One region of the Janthinobacterium sp. P210006 genome, then DNA from elsewhere that is predicted to be linked to it. Evidence: predicted binding sites of a transcription regulator. Region 1 holds the regulator's gene; the other holds the start of a gene.

Region 1 (7,056 bases):
CATGTGAAATTTTGAATTTTTTTTAAAATCAGTAGCACAGTTTAGGAGCACACCATGTGTGGCATCGTCGGCGTCGTTTCCCATCAACCTGTCAATCAATTGCTCTATGATGCATTGTTGCTCTTGCAACATCGCGGTCAGGATGCGGCAGGGATTGCGACCAATCACAGCAGTATGTTTTCCATGCACAAGGCCAATGGCCTCGTGCGTGACGTCTTCCGTACGCGTAACATGCGTTCGCTGCAAGGCACGACGGGTATCGGCCACTGCCGCTACCCGACGGCCGGTTCGTCGAGCGAAGAGGAAGCACAGCCGTTTTATGTGAATGCACCGTTCGGCATCACCCTGGCGCACAACGGCAACCTGACCAACTGGGAACAGTTGAAGCTGGAAATGTTCAAGAACGACCGCCGCCACATCAATACCGATTCCGACTCGGAAGTGCTGCTCAACGTGCTGGCGCATGAAATCCAGGAAGCGACGACGGGCCTGAACCTGGACCCGGAAGCTATCTTCAAGGCCGTTACCGTACTGAACCGCCGTGTCAAGGGCGGCTACGCTGCCGTGGCGCAAATCGCCGGCGTGGGCTTGCTGGCCTTCCGCGACCCGCACGGCATCCGTCCGCTGTGCCTGGGCATCAATGAAACGGAGCAAGGTCCTGAATACCTGATCGCCTCCGAATCCGTAGCCCTGGAAGGCATGGGCTTCCGCTTCGTGCGCGACATTGGTCCCGGCGAAGCCGTCTTCATCGACGCCGACAAGCAATTGCACAGCGCCCAGTGCGCCGACAATGCCAGCCTGAATCCCTGCGTGTTCGAATTCGTCTACCTGGCCCGTCCCGATTCCGTCATCGACGGCGCCTCCGTGTACGCCACGCGCCTGAAAATGGGCGAATACCTGGCCGAAAAGATCCGCGCCGAATTGCCTGGCGTGCATATCGACGTGGTCATGCCGATTCCCGATTCCTCGCGTCCGGCCGCCATCCAGCTGGCCATGGCGCTGAACATCGAGTACCGCGAAGGCTTCATCAAGAACCGCTACATCGGCCGTACCTTCATCATGCCGGGCCAGGCGGCGCGCAAGAAATCCGTGCGCCAGAAGCTCAACGCGATCCCGTCCGAATTCAAGGACAAGGTCGTGCTGCTGGTCGACGATTCCATCGTGCGCGGCACCACCAGCCGTGAAATCGTGCAGATGGCGCGTGAAGCGGGCGCGACGAAAGTCATCTTCGCTTCGGCTGCGCCACCGGTGATCTTCCCGAACGTGTATGGCATCGACATGCCGACGCGCGACGAACTGATCGCCTACGGCCGCACGACGGAAGAAGTGTGCCGCGAAATCACGGCCGACTACCTGGTGTACCAGGATATCGGCGCGCTCAAGCAGGCGATCGCCGACGTCAACCCGGCCCTGACCAACTTCGAGGCGTCGTGCTTCGACGGCGTGTATGTGACGGGCGACGTGTCGCAGGAGTACCTGGACCGCCTGGAATATGCGCGCCACCATCCGAAGGCGGCAGCGCCCGAAGATACGCCCCGTTCCCAGCTGAACCTGAACCTGGCAACGACAGAAGCATAAGTAACCTGCCCGGCCGATGCCGGGCATTTTTTCGGGGGCGCACTTTCCGGTGCGGCCCCAGCACTTGCCTTGGGTTAAGCGGCAAGGCGAGCATTTGGAACTTCCACCATGACCACCAATAAAACCTACGGCTTCACCACCACCATCTTGCATAACGACCGCCGCAAGGGCATCGAACATGGCTCGCTGCACAAGCCCGTGCACACTTCCGTTGCCTTCGGCTACGCCGATGCGCGCCAGCTCGCTTCCGTGTTCCAGGGCAAGGAGCCAGGCTTCCGCTATGGCCGCCAGGGCAATCCGACCGTGTCCGCGCTGGAAGACAAGGTCAACAAGATGGAAGACGGCGTGGCGACCCTGTGCTTCGCCACGGGCATGGGCGCCATCGGCGCCGTGGTGCAATCGTTGCTGCGCGCGGGCGACCATGTCGTGTCGTCGGCCTTTTTGTTTGGTAATACCAACAGCCTGTGGCAAACGGTGACGGGGCAGGGCATCGCCGTGTCGTTCGTCGACGCCACCGACGTGGCCCATGTGGCGGCCGCCATCACGCCGGCCACGCGCATCGTGTTTGTCGAAACCATCGCCAATCCCCGCACGCAGATCGCCGACCTGAAAAAAATCGGCGACTTGTGCCGCGAAAAGGGCATCCTGTACATCGTCGACAACACCATGACGACGCCATATCTGTTCCGCCCGAAAGCCGTGGGCGCGGGCCTAGTGGTGAACGCCTTGACGAAATCCATCGGCGGTCACGGCAATGCGCTGGGCGGCAGCTTGACGGATACGGGCGTGTTCGACTGGACGCAGTACCCGAACATCTTTGAAAACTATAAAAAGGCGGCGCCGGCGCAGTGGGGCATCGCGCAGATCCGCGCCAAGGCCTTGCGCGACTTCGGTGCCTCGCTGGGTCCGGAAGCGGCGCACCATATCGCCGTCGGCGCGGAAACCATGGCCTTGCGCATGGACCGCACCTGCTCGAACGCGCTGGCGCTGGCCACCATGCTGGCCGCGGACCCGCGCGTGGCAGCCGTGCACTATCCGGGCTTGCCGTCGCACCCGCAGCATGCGCTGGCGACGGAATTGTTCCGCAGCTACGGTTCCCTGTTCAGCTTTGAATTGAAGGATGGCATCGACTGCTTCGATTTCCTCAATCGCCTGCATTTGGCCATTCCAGCGAGTAACCTGGGCGACACGCGCACCCTGGTCATTCCCGTCGCCCACACGATTTTCTATGAGATGGGTGCCGAGCGGCGCGCCAGCATGGGGATTGCCGAGTCCTTGATCCGCGTTTCCGTGGGCATCGAAGATGAGGCCGATCTGCTCGACGACTTCAAAAACGCACTGGACCTTTAAACAGCCGCGCGCCATGTGAAAAGGGCCGCAACAGTCATGCTGTTGCGGCCCTTTCCGTGCCTGCAGCGATTTAATGCCAGCTACGCATGAGGCCGACAGCCAGCCCTTCCAGGGCAAACTCATCTTCCGGCGAGACGGTGATCACCTTGAAGTCGGGGTTTTCCGGCAGCAGTTCGATGACGGAACCCGTCTTCTTGTAGCGCTTGACGGTGACTTCGTCGCCGATGCGGGCGACGACGATCTGGCCATTCTTGGCGCTGTCGACCTTCTTGACGGCCAATAAGTCGCCATCCATGATGCCGGCGTCGCGCATGGACCAGCCTCGCACCTTGAGCAGGAAGTCGGGCTTGGCCGAGAACAGGGCCGGATCCACGTTGTAGCTCGCTTCCAGGTTTTCCTGCGCCAGGATGGGCGAACCGGCCGCCACCCGGCCGATCAGGGGCAGCGACATCAGCAGTGCTGCCGGCACTTTCGACGGCAGCGCTTCGGCGGCGGCGCCGATCAGGCGGATGCCGCGCGAGGTACCGGGCGAAATCTCGATGGCGCCCTTGCGGGCCAGGGCCTGCAAATGCTCTTCGGCCGCATTGGCCGACTTGAAACCCAGTTCATTGGCGATTTCGGCACGGGTGGGAGGAAACCCCGTATTTTCAATCGCGTCCTTGATCAGGTTCAGGATTTGTTCTTGTCGTGCTGTCAGCTTGATCATGAGCGGTGGGTGCATACTAAAATGCTGTCTATATGAACAGTCTGTATTTTTGTACAGTATCGCCCACTATGCAAGGGGATTTCCGTGTTTTGGGTGGATTTCGCAAGAAATAGTCATTCGCGGGGCAAAAACAGGGCGGTGCACGGGCTTTCCGGGCGCTTGTGGAAGGAATGATTGAAACGTTTGCAAAAGGCGGTTATAATCTTCGGCTGACCTTCCCACACCCGTCTTGACGCCGGGGTGGGCGATTATCAATCCGACCTGAAGGAGTTTGCATGCGTCATTATGAAATAGTCTTTATCGTCCATCCGGACCAAAGCGAGCAAGTGCCCGCGATGATCGAACGCTACAAAGCCAGCGTAACCACCCGCGGCGGTTCGGTTCACCGCGTGGAAGATTGGGGCCGCCGTCAAATGGCTTACTCGATCCAAAAGCTGCCTAAAGCACACTACATCTGCCTGAACATCGAATGCGACAACGAGACCCTGGTCGAGTTGGAAACAGCATTCAAATTCAATGATGCCGTGTTGCGTCACCTGACCGTTAAAATGAAGAAAGCTGAAACAGCTCCTTCGCCGATGATGAAATCGGTACAACGCGAAGACGCGGCCAAAAGCCACCGCACCGAAGCACCAGCAGCCGCTCCAGCCGCAGCCGCTTAATTTTTGACCAGGATCGTGCGCTGAACCAGCTACAAGTAACCGCCATCATTGCCGAGCGCGAAATATTGCGCTATACCCCGGCAGGGCTGCCGATTGTGAATGCAGTATTGCAGCACAGTTCGCAGCAGATGGAAGCAGGGATTGCCCGTTTGACCGAGTTTGATGTTGCCGCGCTAGCCGCTGGCGAAATCTCAGGCCGGTTCAGTCAGGCAAGCTTGGGCGGGGTGTATCAGTTCACGGGTTTCCTGGCCAGAAAGAGCCGCAACAGCAAGAGTTTGGTGTTTCACATCATTGATTTTAGTGCAGTCATTCCCGACTAGCGCATTTTAGATACAGGAGCCTGACATGGCATTCGGTAAAAAGTTCGACAAAAATAAGCTCAAGCTTAAAGAAAAACGCAAACAGCAAAACCCTTTGTTCAAACGTAAGAAGTTCTGCCGCTTCACGGCAGCTCACGTTGAGCAAGTCGACTACAAAGACGTCGACACGCTGAAAGACTTCGTCCAGGAAAACGGCAAGATCATGCCAGCACGCCTGACCGGTACCAAAGCGCACTACCAGCGCCAAGTCGACACCGCAATCAAGCGCGCTCGCTTCCTCGCGCTGCTGCCATACACCGATCTGCACCACGCTTAATCGGTCAGATATTCCTGGAGAAGAACTATGCAAATCATTCTGTTAGAAAAAGTTGTAAACGTCGGTAACCTCGGCGAAGTCGTCAAAGTCAAAGACGGTTACGCACGTAACTTCCTGATCCCGCAACGCCTGGCACGTCGTGCTACGGCAACCGCTGTGGCTGAATTCGAAGTCAAGCGCGCCGAACTGGAAAAAGCTGCAGCTGCCAAACTGGCCGCATCGCAAGCCCAAGGCGAAAAACTGAGCGGCCTGACCGTTCAAGTTGCTCAAAAAGCTGGCGTCGATGGCCGTCTGTTCGGTTCCGTCACCAACTTCGACATCGCTGAAGCGCTGACCAAGCAAGGTTTTGCTGTTGAAAAAGCACAAATCCGCATGCCTACCGGCCCGCTGAAGATCGTTGGCGAGCACAACGTTTCGGTTGCTCTGCACACCGACGTGGTTGTGGAAGTTGTTATCGCTGTCGTACCAGACGCGAACGCGTAATCGTCTGCGGGCCTGGCCCGCAAGCGCTACCGTACAGTAAAGCACTATGAAAAGCCGGGTTCGCCCGGCTTTTTTGTGGCCTTTTTTTCGCGCAATTTCAGCCCTTTATTTTTGCCAGTACGCCGAAGCAGGTATAATTCGCGCCATGAACGCCCCCTCTGATCCGCAACTGGATTCCCTCCGTATTCCGCCGCACTCGATCGAAGCAGAACAATCCGTTATCGGTGGTCTGCTGCGCGACAATGCAGCGTATGACCGCATCGCCGACTTCATGCATGCGGAGGATTTCTATCGCTATGACCATCGCATCATCTTCGAGCAAATCGTCAAGATGGTTAACGCTTCCAAGCCAGCCGATGTCATTACTGTTTTTGAAACCCTGACCCAGCTCGGCAAGGCCGATGATGTGGGTGGACTCGCTTACCTGAACGCCATGGCGCAAAACACGCCATCGGCCGCGAACATCCGGCGCTACGCCGAGATCGTGCGCGACCGCGGCGTGCTGCGCAAACTCATCACCGTCGCCGACGATATCTCGGGCACGGCCTTCAGCCCGCAAGGCAAGGAAGTCAAGCAGATGCTTGACGAGGCCGAGTCGAAGATCTTCGCCATCGCCGAAGAAGGCGCGCGCGGCGCCCAGGGCTGGACCGCCATCCAGCCCCTGCTGACGCAAGTGGTCGAGCGCATCGACGAACTGTACAGCCGCGACAACCAGAGTGAAATCACGGGCGTGCCCACCGGTTTCATCGACCTCGATCGCATGACCTCCGGTCTGCAGCCGGGCGACCTGGTGATCGTGGCGGGCCGTCCATCGATGGGCAAGACGGCGTTTTCCGTCAACATCGGCGAAAACGTGGCCATCGACAGCGGCTTGCCCGTGGCCGTGTTCTCGATGGAGATGGGCGGCGCCCAGCTGGCCATGCGTATGCTGGGCTCCGTCGGCCAGCTGGACCAGCATCGTCTGCGCACGGGCCGCCTGAACGACGAAGACTGGCCGCGCCTGACGAATGCGATCCAGAAGATGAACGACGCCCAGTTGTACATCGATGAAACGCCGGCGCTCAACTCGATCGAATTGCGCGCCCGCTCGCGCCGCCTGTCGCGTCAATGCGGCAAGCTGGGCCTGATCATCGTCGATTACTTGCAGCTGATGTCGGCCAATACGCCGGGCGACAACCGCGCCACGGAGATTTCCGAGATTTCACGGGGCTTGAAAGGCCTGGCGAAAGAACTCGGCTGTCCCGTGATCGCCCTGTCCCAGCTGAACCGCTCGCTGGAACAACGCCCGAACAAGCGTCCCGTCATGTCCGACTTGCGCGAATCGGGCGCTATCGAGCAGGATGCCGACGTGATCCTGTTCATTTACCGCGACGAGGTGTATAACCCCGACTCGCCGGACAAGGGGACGGCCGAAATCATCATCGGTAAACAACGTAACGGTCCAATCGGCAGCATCCGCCTCACCTTCATGGGGCAGTACACCAAATTTGGCAATTACAGTGGTGGCCTGGCGCTTTACCAAGGCGACTAAGACTCAGCAGCACTGGCAATTCCATCGGCCGCCCCCGACAACGGGGCGGCTTTCTGTAGTAAATAACACGACTCAATGCTTAACGGAGAATGACATGTTTGGACGCTTGA
Region 2 (7,056 bases), 830 kb from region 1:
GGCATTGACCGACAGGCGCTGCTTGCCCGCCAGCGAACCGGCCACGGCCAGCACAGGCACGATTACGCCGAAACGGCCGAACCACATGGCGATCGCCAGCATCACGTTATAGAACGGCGTGTTGGCGGACAGGCCGGCAAACGCGCTGCCGTTGTTGTTGGCCGCCGACGTGAAGGCGTACAGGATTTCGGAAAAACCGTGCGCGCCCGGATTGGCCACGCCCACCGTGCCCGGTTCGACCATCACGGCAATCGCCGTGCCCGTCAATACGAGGGCCGGCGTGACCAGGATGGCCAGCGACACCATCTTCATTTCATAGGCCTGGATTTTCTTGCCCAGGTATTCAGGCGTGCGGCCTATCATCAGGCCGGCGATGAAGACGGCCAGGATGGCGAACATCAGCATGCCGTACAGGCCCGTGCCCACGCCGCCGAAAATCACTTCGCCGAACTGCATCAGCAGCAGCGGCACCATGCCGCCCAGGGGCATGTAGGAATCGTGCATGGAATTGACGGCGCCGCACGATGCCGCCGTCGTCACCGCCGCGAACAGGGTCGACGAACTGATGCCGAAGCGCGTTTCCTTGCCTTCCATATTGCCGCCCGATTGCAGGCTGCTGGCCTGCTGGTCCACGCCCAGCGCTTGCAAGGCGGGATTGGCTTGCTGCTCGGCGCTCATCACGCCGGCCGTCATGACGACAAAGATCAGGGTCATGGCGGCCAGCACGGCCCAGCCCTGGCGCATGTCGCCCACCATGCGGCCGAACGTGAAGCACAGGCCGGCGGGAATGATGAAGATGGCCAGCATCTGCAGGAAGTTCGACAGCACGGTGGGGTTTTCGTACGGATGCGAAGAGTTGGCGTTGAAGAAGCCGCCGCCATTCGTGCCCAGCAGCTTGATCGATTCCTGCGACGCGACGGGGCCCATGGCGATCGTCTGCGTCGTCGCCACCTGCGCTTCCATCACGGGCTTGCCGGCGGCGTCCAGCACGGGCTGGCCGTCGGCCGTCACTTTCGGCGTTTCATACGCCACGTGGTCGAGCAGGGTCACTTCCTTGTAGGCGGAAAAATTCTGGATCATGCCTTCGCCCATGAAGACGACGGACAGGGCCAGCGACAGCGGCAGCAGGATGTACAGGGTGGAGCGCACCAGGTCGACCCAGAAATTGCCGATCGATTTGCCCGAGCGCGAGGCGAAGCCGCGCACCAGCGCGAAGATCACGGCAATGCCGGTAGCGGCCGAAAAGAAGTTCTGGCACGCCAGGCCCAGCATCTGGGTCAGGTAGCTCATGGTCTGCTCGCCGCCATAGCCCTGCCAGTTGGTATTGGCGACGAAGCTGACGGTGGTATTGAACGAGGAATCGGGGCTGACGGCGCCCAGGCCCTGGGGATTCAAGGGCAAAAAGCCCTGCAGGCGCTGCAGGCCGTACACGAAGACGGCGCCCACGGTATTGAAGACGATCAGGGCGATGGCGTAGCTTTTCCAGCCCATGGCCTTGTCGGCAGGCAGGCCGGACCAGCGGTACAGCAGGTTTTCCAGCTTCTGAAGCCAGCCCAAGCCGCGCACGGGGCCATCGCCAGCCACCTTGGCCATGTACAGGCCCAGCGGATAGCCGGCGGCCAGCAGCACGGCCAGGAAAGCCACCAGCAGCAATATCGATTGCGTCGTCATCACAGTTCCTCCGCCTTCAGCAGCGCCACCAGCAGGTACACGAACAGGCCAGCCGACACGACGGCGCCCAGCACATAAAACGCGTTCATTTGACGCTCCCTAATTTGTCGCAGGCGACGGCAAAGCCGGCTGCCACGACGAAAAACACGGCAATCAAGCCGAGATACACGATATCCATTCCCACCCTCATTCAGGTTTGTTTTGATAGTGTGCAGATTAGCCAAAAGGGTCTAAAAAATTCGTAAAGACTGGGGAGGCAGCTGTAAACAAGATGTAAAAACGGGGGCTTTACCGCATAAAATCCATCACAATTGGCGCCAAACCACGCGCGCAGCGCACTGTTGTTGCCCTGGAGTAGCGCTATTGCTCGCGGGACAAGATAGAATGCGCGAGCGTCCGCACAAGGACGCCATGCCTGCCGCACTGCCCTCCCCCAGTGACGCTGGACGGGATATACTGTATATTCATACAGCTATCGCCGCCGCTGTCATTGCGCCATGCAGTGCCCTGGCCTGGCGTTCCAACCACTGTCTTTATTAGCTTGAACACGTATGGCCACTAAAAAACCAGCATCCGACTACAGCGAATCATCCATCCGTGTCCTGAAAGGACTGGAACCCGTCAAGCAGCGCCCGGGGATGTACACCCGCACTGAAAATCCGCTGCACATCATTCAGGAAGTGATCGACAATGCCTCCGACGAGGCGCTGGGCGGTCATTGCACGCATATCGCCGTCACGCAAAACACGGATGGCAGCATCACCGTGGAAGACAATGGCCGCGGCATTCCCGTCGGCCTGCACCCGGAAGAAGGCGTGCCGACGGTGGAAATCGTGTTTACACGGCTGCACGCGGGCGGCAAGTTCGACAAGGGTTCGGGCGGCGCCTACGCGTTCTCGGGCGGCCTGCACGGCGTCGGCGTGTCCGTCACCAATGCGCTGTCCACGCGCCTGGAAATCACCGTCTGGCGCAAGGAAAGCGACGGCAACGGCCTGCACCACATGGTATTTGCCAATGGCGACGTGATCGAACCGCTGAATTCGCGCCCCGCCCCGCGCGACGGCAAGAAGTCCGGCACGCGCGTGACGGCCTGGCCCGACGCGAAGTATTTTGACTCGCCGAACATCTCGCAAACCGAGCTGCAACGCCTGCTGCGCTCGAAAGCCGTGCTGCTGCCCGGCGTCACCGTCACGCTCACCAACGCGAAAACGGGCGATACGCAGACCTGGCTGTACGCGGAAGGCTTGCGCGGCTACCTGACCGAATCGCTGGCGCAGGTCTCGAATGGCGAAACCCTGATTCCCCTGTTCGAAGGCGCGCAATATGCGGGCCCGGACTCGGAAGGCTTTGCCGAAGGCGAAGGCGCCGCCTGGGTGGTGGCATGGACGGAAGAAGGCGCCATCGTGCGCGAATCGTATGTCAACCTGATTCCCACCTCGAATGGCGGCACGCACGAATCGGGCTTGCGCGACGGCCTGTTCGGCGCCGTGAAAAACTTCGTCGAAATGCACTCGCTGCTGCCCAAGGGCGTGAAACTGCTGCCCGAAGACGTGTTCGCGCGCGCTTCATTCGTGCTGTCGGCGAAAGTGCTGGACCCGCAATTCCAGGGCCAGATCAAGGAACGCCTCAATTCGCGCGACGCCGTGCGCCTGGTCTCGACCTTCGCCAAGCCGCCGCTGGAACTGTGGCTGAACCAGCACGTCGACTATGGCAAGAAGCTGGCCGAACTGGTGATCAAGCAGGCGCAATCGCGCCAGCGCTCGCTGCAGAAAGTGGAAAAGAAGAAATCCTCGGGTGTGGCCGTCCTGCCCGGCAAGCTGACGGACTGCGAATCGTCGGACATCGCGCGCAATGAACTGTTCCTCGTCGAGGGCGACTCGGCGGGCGGCTCGGCCAAGATGGGCCGCGACAAGGAATTCCAGGCGATCCTGCCCCTGCGCGGCAAGGTCCTGAACTCGTGGGAAACGGACCGCGACCGCCTGTTCGCCAATAACGAGATCCACGATATTGCCGTCGCCATCGGCGTCGACCCGCACAGCATCGGCGACACGCCCGACCTGTCCGGTCTGCGCTACGGCAAGATCTGCATCCTGTCCGATGCGGACGTGGACGGCTCGCACATCCAGGTATTGCTGCTGACCCTGTTCTTCAAGCACTTCCCCGCGCTGATCAACAAGGGCCACATCTGCATCGCCCGTCCGCCCCTGTACCGCGTGGACGCGCCGGCGCGCGGCAAGAAGCCAATGCAGAAAATCTACGCGCTCGACGACGGCGAACTGCTGGCCATCGAGGACAAGCTGCGCAAGGAAGGCGTGAAACAGGGCGCCTGGTCGATCTCGCGCTTCAAGGGCCTGGGCGAGATGAACGCCGAGCAGCTGTGGGAAACGACGATGAACCCGGACACGCGCCGCCTGCTGCCCGTCACGCTCGGTGAAATCGACCACATGACGTCCGCCGCCCGCTTCAATATGCTGATGGGCAAGGGCGAGGCCGCAGGACGCCGTGCCTGGATCGAGGAACACGGCAATGAGGCGGAGGCGGATATCTGATGATCATCGGCATCGACCTGGGCACCACCAACAGCCTGGTCGCCATCTGGCGCGACGGCAAGGCTTCCATCATCCCGAATGCGCTGGGCGAACACCTGACGCCGTCGTGCGTGAGCATCGATGACGACGGCACCGTGCTGGTGGGCCGCGCCGCGCGCGAGCGCCTGCAGACGCACCCGCAGCTGACGGCGGCCGTCTTCAAGCGCTACATGGGCAGCGAAAAGAAAATCACCCTCGGCACGCAGCAATTCCGTCCGGAAGAGCTGTCGTCGATGGTACTGCGCGCGCTGAAGGAAGATGCGGAAGCCTTCCTGGGCCACAAGGTCGAGGAAGCCATCATCACCGTGCCCGCGTATTTCAGCGATGCGCAGCGCAAGGCCACGCGCATCGCCGGCCAACTGGCGGGCTTGCGCGTGGAGCGCCTGCTGAACGAACCGACGGCCGCCGCGCTGGCCTACGGCATCCGCGACAAGGAACAGGAAAGCAAATTCCTCGTCTTCGACCTGGGCGGCGGCACCTTCGACGTGTCGATCCTGGAACTGTTCGAAGGCGTGATGGAAGTGCGCGCCTCGGCCGGCGACAATTTTTTAGGGGGCGAAGACTTCGTCACCGTGCTGGTCGACGCCTTTTTGGAAGGCAGCGGCCTGCGCGACGCCGTCGGCAGCCGCCTGCTCGACCCGCGCCAGCAGCAGCTGCTGCGCGATGAAGCGGAGCGCGTCAAGCGCCTGCTGTCGGAACAGCCGTCCGTGCGCATGGCCACGCGCTACCAGGACAAGGAATACAGCTGGGAGATCAACGAAGACAAGCTGGCGCAGCTGTGCGAACCGCTGCTGGCGCGCCTGCGCCTGCCCGTCGAACGGGCGCTGCGCGACGCCACCATCCGCGCCGCGGAATTGAATGAAGTGGTGCTGGCCGGCGGCGCCACGCGCATGCCGCTGGTACGCAAGCTGGTGTCGCGCATGTTCGGCCGCTTCCCCGCCATCCACCTGGACCCGGACGAAGCCGTGGCGCTGGGCGCTGCCGTGCAGGCGGGCCTGAAGATGCGCGACGCCGCCCTCGATGAAGTGGTCATGACGGACGTGGCGCCGTATTCGCTGGGCATTTCGATTTCACGCCAGGTCGGCGCGAACCAGTACGAAGGCGGACATTACCTGCCCATCATCGAGCGCAATTCCGTGGTGCCCGTCTCGCGCACGGAAAACATCACCACCATCTACGACAACCAGAAGGAAATCAACGTGGCGATCTTCCAGGGCGAATCGCGCCTGGTGGCCGACAACGTCTTCCTCGGCAAGATCAGCTTCCCGATTCCCGCGAAAAAGGCGGGCGAGATCGGCATCGACGTGCGCTTCACCTACGACATCAGCGGCGTGCTGGAAGCGGAAGTGACGGTGCTGGCCACGCAGGAAAAGCACAAGATGGTCATCAGCGACAACGCGGGCGTGATGACGCCGGAACAGATCGAGCAGCGCTTTCTTGAACTGGCCGACCTGAAGATCCACCCGCGCGAGCAGCTGGAAAACCGCACCCTGGTCACGCGCGCCGACCGCCTGTACGAACAGTCGCTGGGCGACGTGCGCCAGTACCTGGCCGCGCATACGGCCAATTTCCAGGCGGCGCTGGAGACGCAGGACCCGAGCACCATCCGCAAGGCGCGCCAGGCACTGGATGACGTGCTGCGCCAGGTCGAGAGCGAGAGCTTTTTGTAGATGGACGGCGGCATGCACAACGAGCAGCGCAGCCTGTGGGATATCCTGGACACGGAGCCGACCGGCGACGAGCGCGCCCTCAAGCGTGCGTATGCGAAACGCCTGAAGGTGACGCGTCCCGACGACGATCCGGCCGCCTTCCAGGAGCTGCGCGACGCGTATGAATATGCGCTGCGCCACGCGCACCTGTTTGCCGCCGACCTGCAGGAGCAAGGACATACGGCGCCCGTGGCGGCGCCTGAAGCGACGGACGAATCTGCGCGCGTCGAAACCGAGCAGGCCGAAGCGGCGCCCGCGGAACCGGCCGATCTGTGGGGCATCGTCGACCACGCCGCGCAAGACACGGGCGCCGAACTGTGGGGCGTGATAGCAGAACCCGCGCCAGCACTGGCGCCACCGCCGGAACAATGGGGCGTGGTCGCCATCGACCCGGTCCAGGAAGCGGCCAGCCTGTGGCAGGCATTCCTGGAGCAGACGCGGCGCCGCAACGGGGCCGCTCTGCTGCCCGGCTTCCTGGAGCGCGAGGAACTGCTCAACCTTGACGTGCGCGAGGAATTCGACCTGTGCGCGCTGCGCTATTGCGCCAGCGCCGGCTACGACCTGCCGCTGCGCCAGGCCCTGTTCGAGCAGCTGGGCTGGGAACACGATTTTGCCTACCTGGGCCGCAGCCATGGCGACCTGGTACGCGCTGCCGTGCAGCGCTACCGGGCAGACCGCTCGTTCGCCCACTTCAGCGACAACCGCGACAGCTATCCGGGCCTGGACTGCATCATGTCGCAGCAAGCGCCATCAGCCTATGCGCGCCAGCTGTTCGACCAAAAATTCAATCAGCAGCTGCGCGAGCTGTTGCAGACGATACGCTGGCAGCATGCCGAAATGCTGGCCTACAAGCTCGATATGGATTTGTTCGAGCAATGGGAGCAGGCGGTATTCTCCAAGCGCTATTTCAAGCAGACGGCCCTGGCATCGGGCGGCCTGGGTTTCGTGCTGCACTTCATGCTGGCCGGCGTGCTCGATGCGGGCGGTTTCAAGCTGGGCGACACCGGCGCCTATGCCAGCCTGCTGGGTTTCCAGGTGCTGGCCTTTGCCCTGCTGGCCGTGCATGCCTTGCGCTGGCCGGCGCCGCT

Evidence for each region. Region 1 encodes LexA, which represses DNA repair genes until DNA is damaged. Its sites were predicted from a motif close to ACTGTATNNNNATACAGT; they were not measured.
Region 2: a site for LexA is predicted at 2,127-2,144, ahead of VPH41_RS02090 (DNA topoisomerase IV subunit B). Genes of this name have one in related genera too.

Annotation. Positions count from the first base shown of each region.
Region 1 is NZ_JAZARD010000001.1:1,301,548-1,308,603, forward strand. Features, by position in the region: gene VPH41_RS05815 (CvpA family protein) at 1-15, shown strand, start outside; gene purF (amidophosphoribosyltransferase) at 55-1,578, shown strand; gene VPH41_RS05825 (cystathionine gamma-synthase family protein) at 1,687-2,928, shown strand; gene lexA (transcriptional repressor LexA) at 2,999-3,634, opposite strand; gene rpsF (30S ribosomal protein S6) at 3,910-4,296, shown strand; gene priB (primosomal replication protein N) at 4,317-4,616, shown strand; gene rpsR (30S ribosomal protein S18) at 4,642-4,932, shown strand; gene rplI (50S ribosomal protein L9) at 4,960-5,415, shown strand; gene VPH41_RS05855 (replicative DNA helicase) at 5,561-6,946, shown strand; gene VPH41_RS05860 (DUF47 domain-containing protein) at 7,041-7,056, shown strand, end outside.
Region 2 is NZ_JAZARD010000001.1:466,890-473,945, reverse strand. Features, by position in the region: gene kdpA (potassium-transporting ATPase subunit KdpA) at 1-1,671, opposite strand, end outside; gene kdpF (K(+)-transporting ATPase subunit F) at 1,671-1,760, opposite strand; gene VPH41_RS02090 (DNA topoisomerase IV subunit B) at 2,223-4,220, shown strand; gene VPH41_RS02085 (molecular chaperone HscC) at 4,220-5,929, shown strand; gene VPH41_RS02080 (J domain-containing protein) at 5,942-7,056, shown strand, end outside.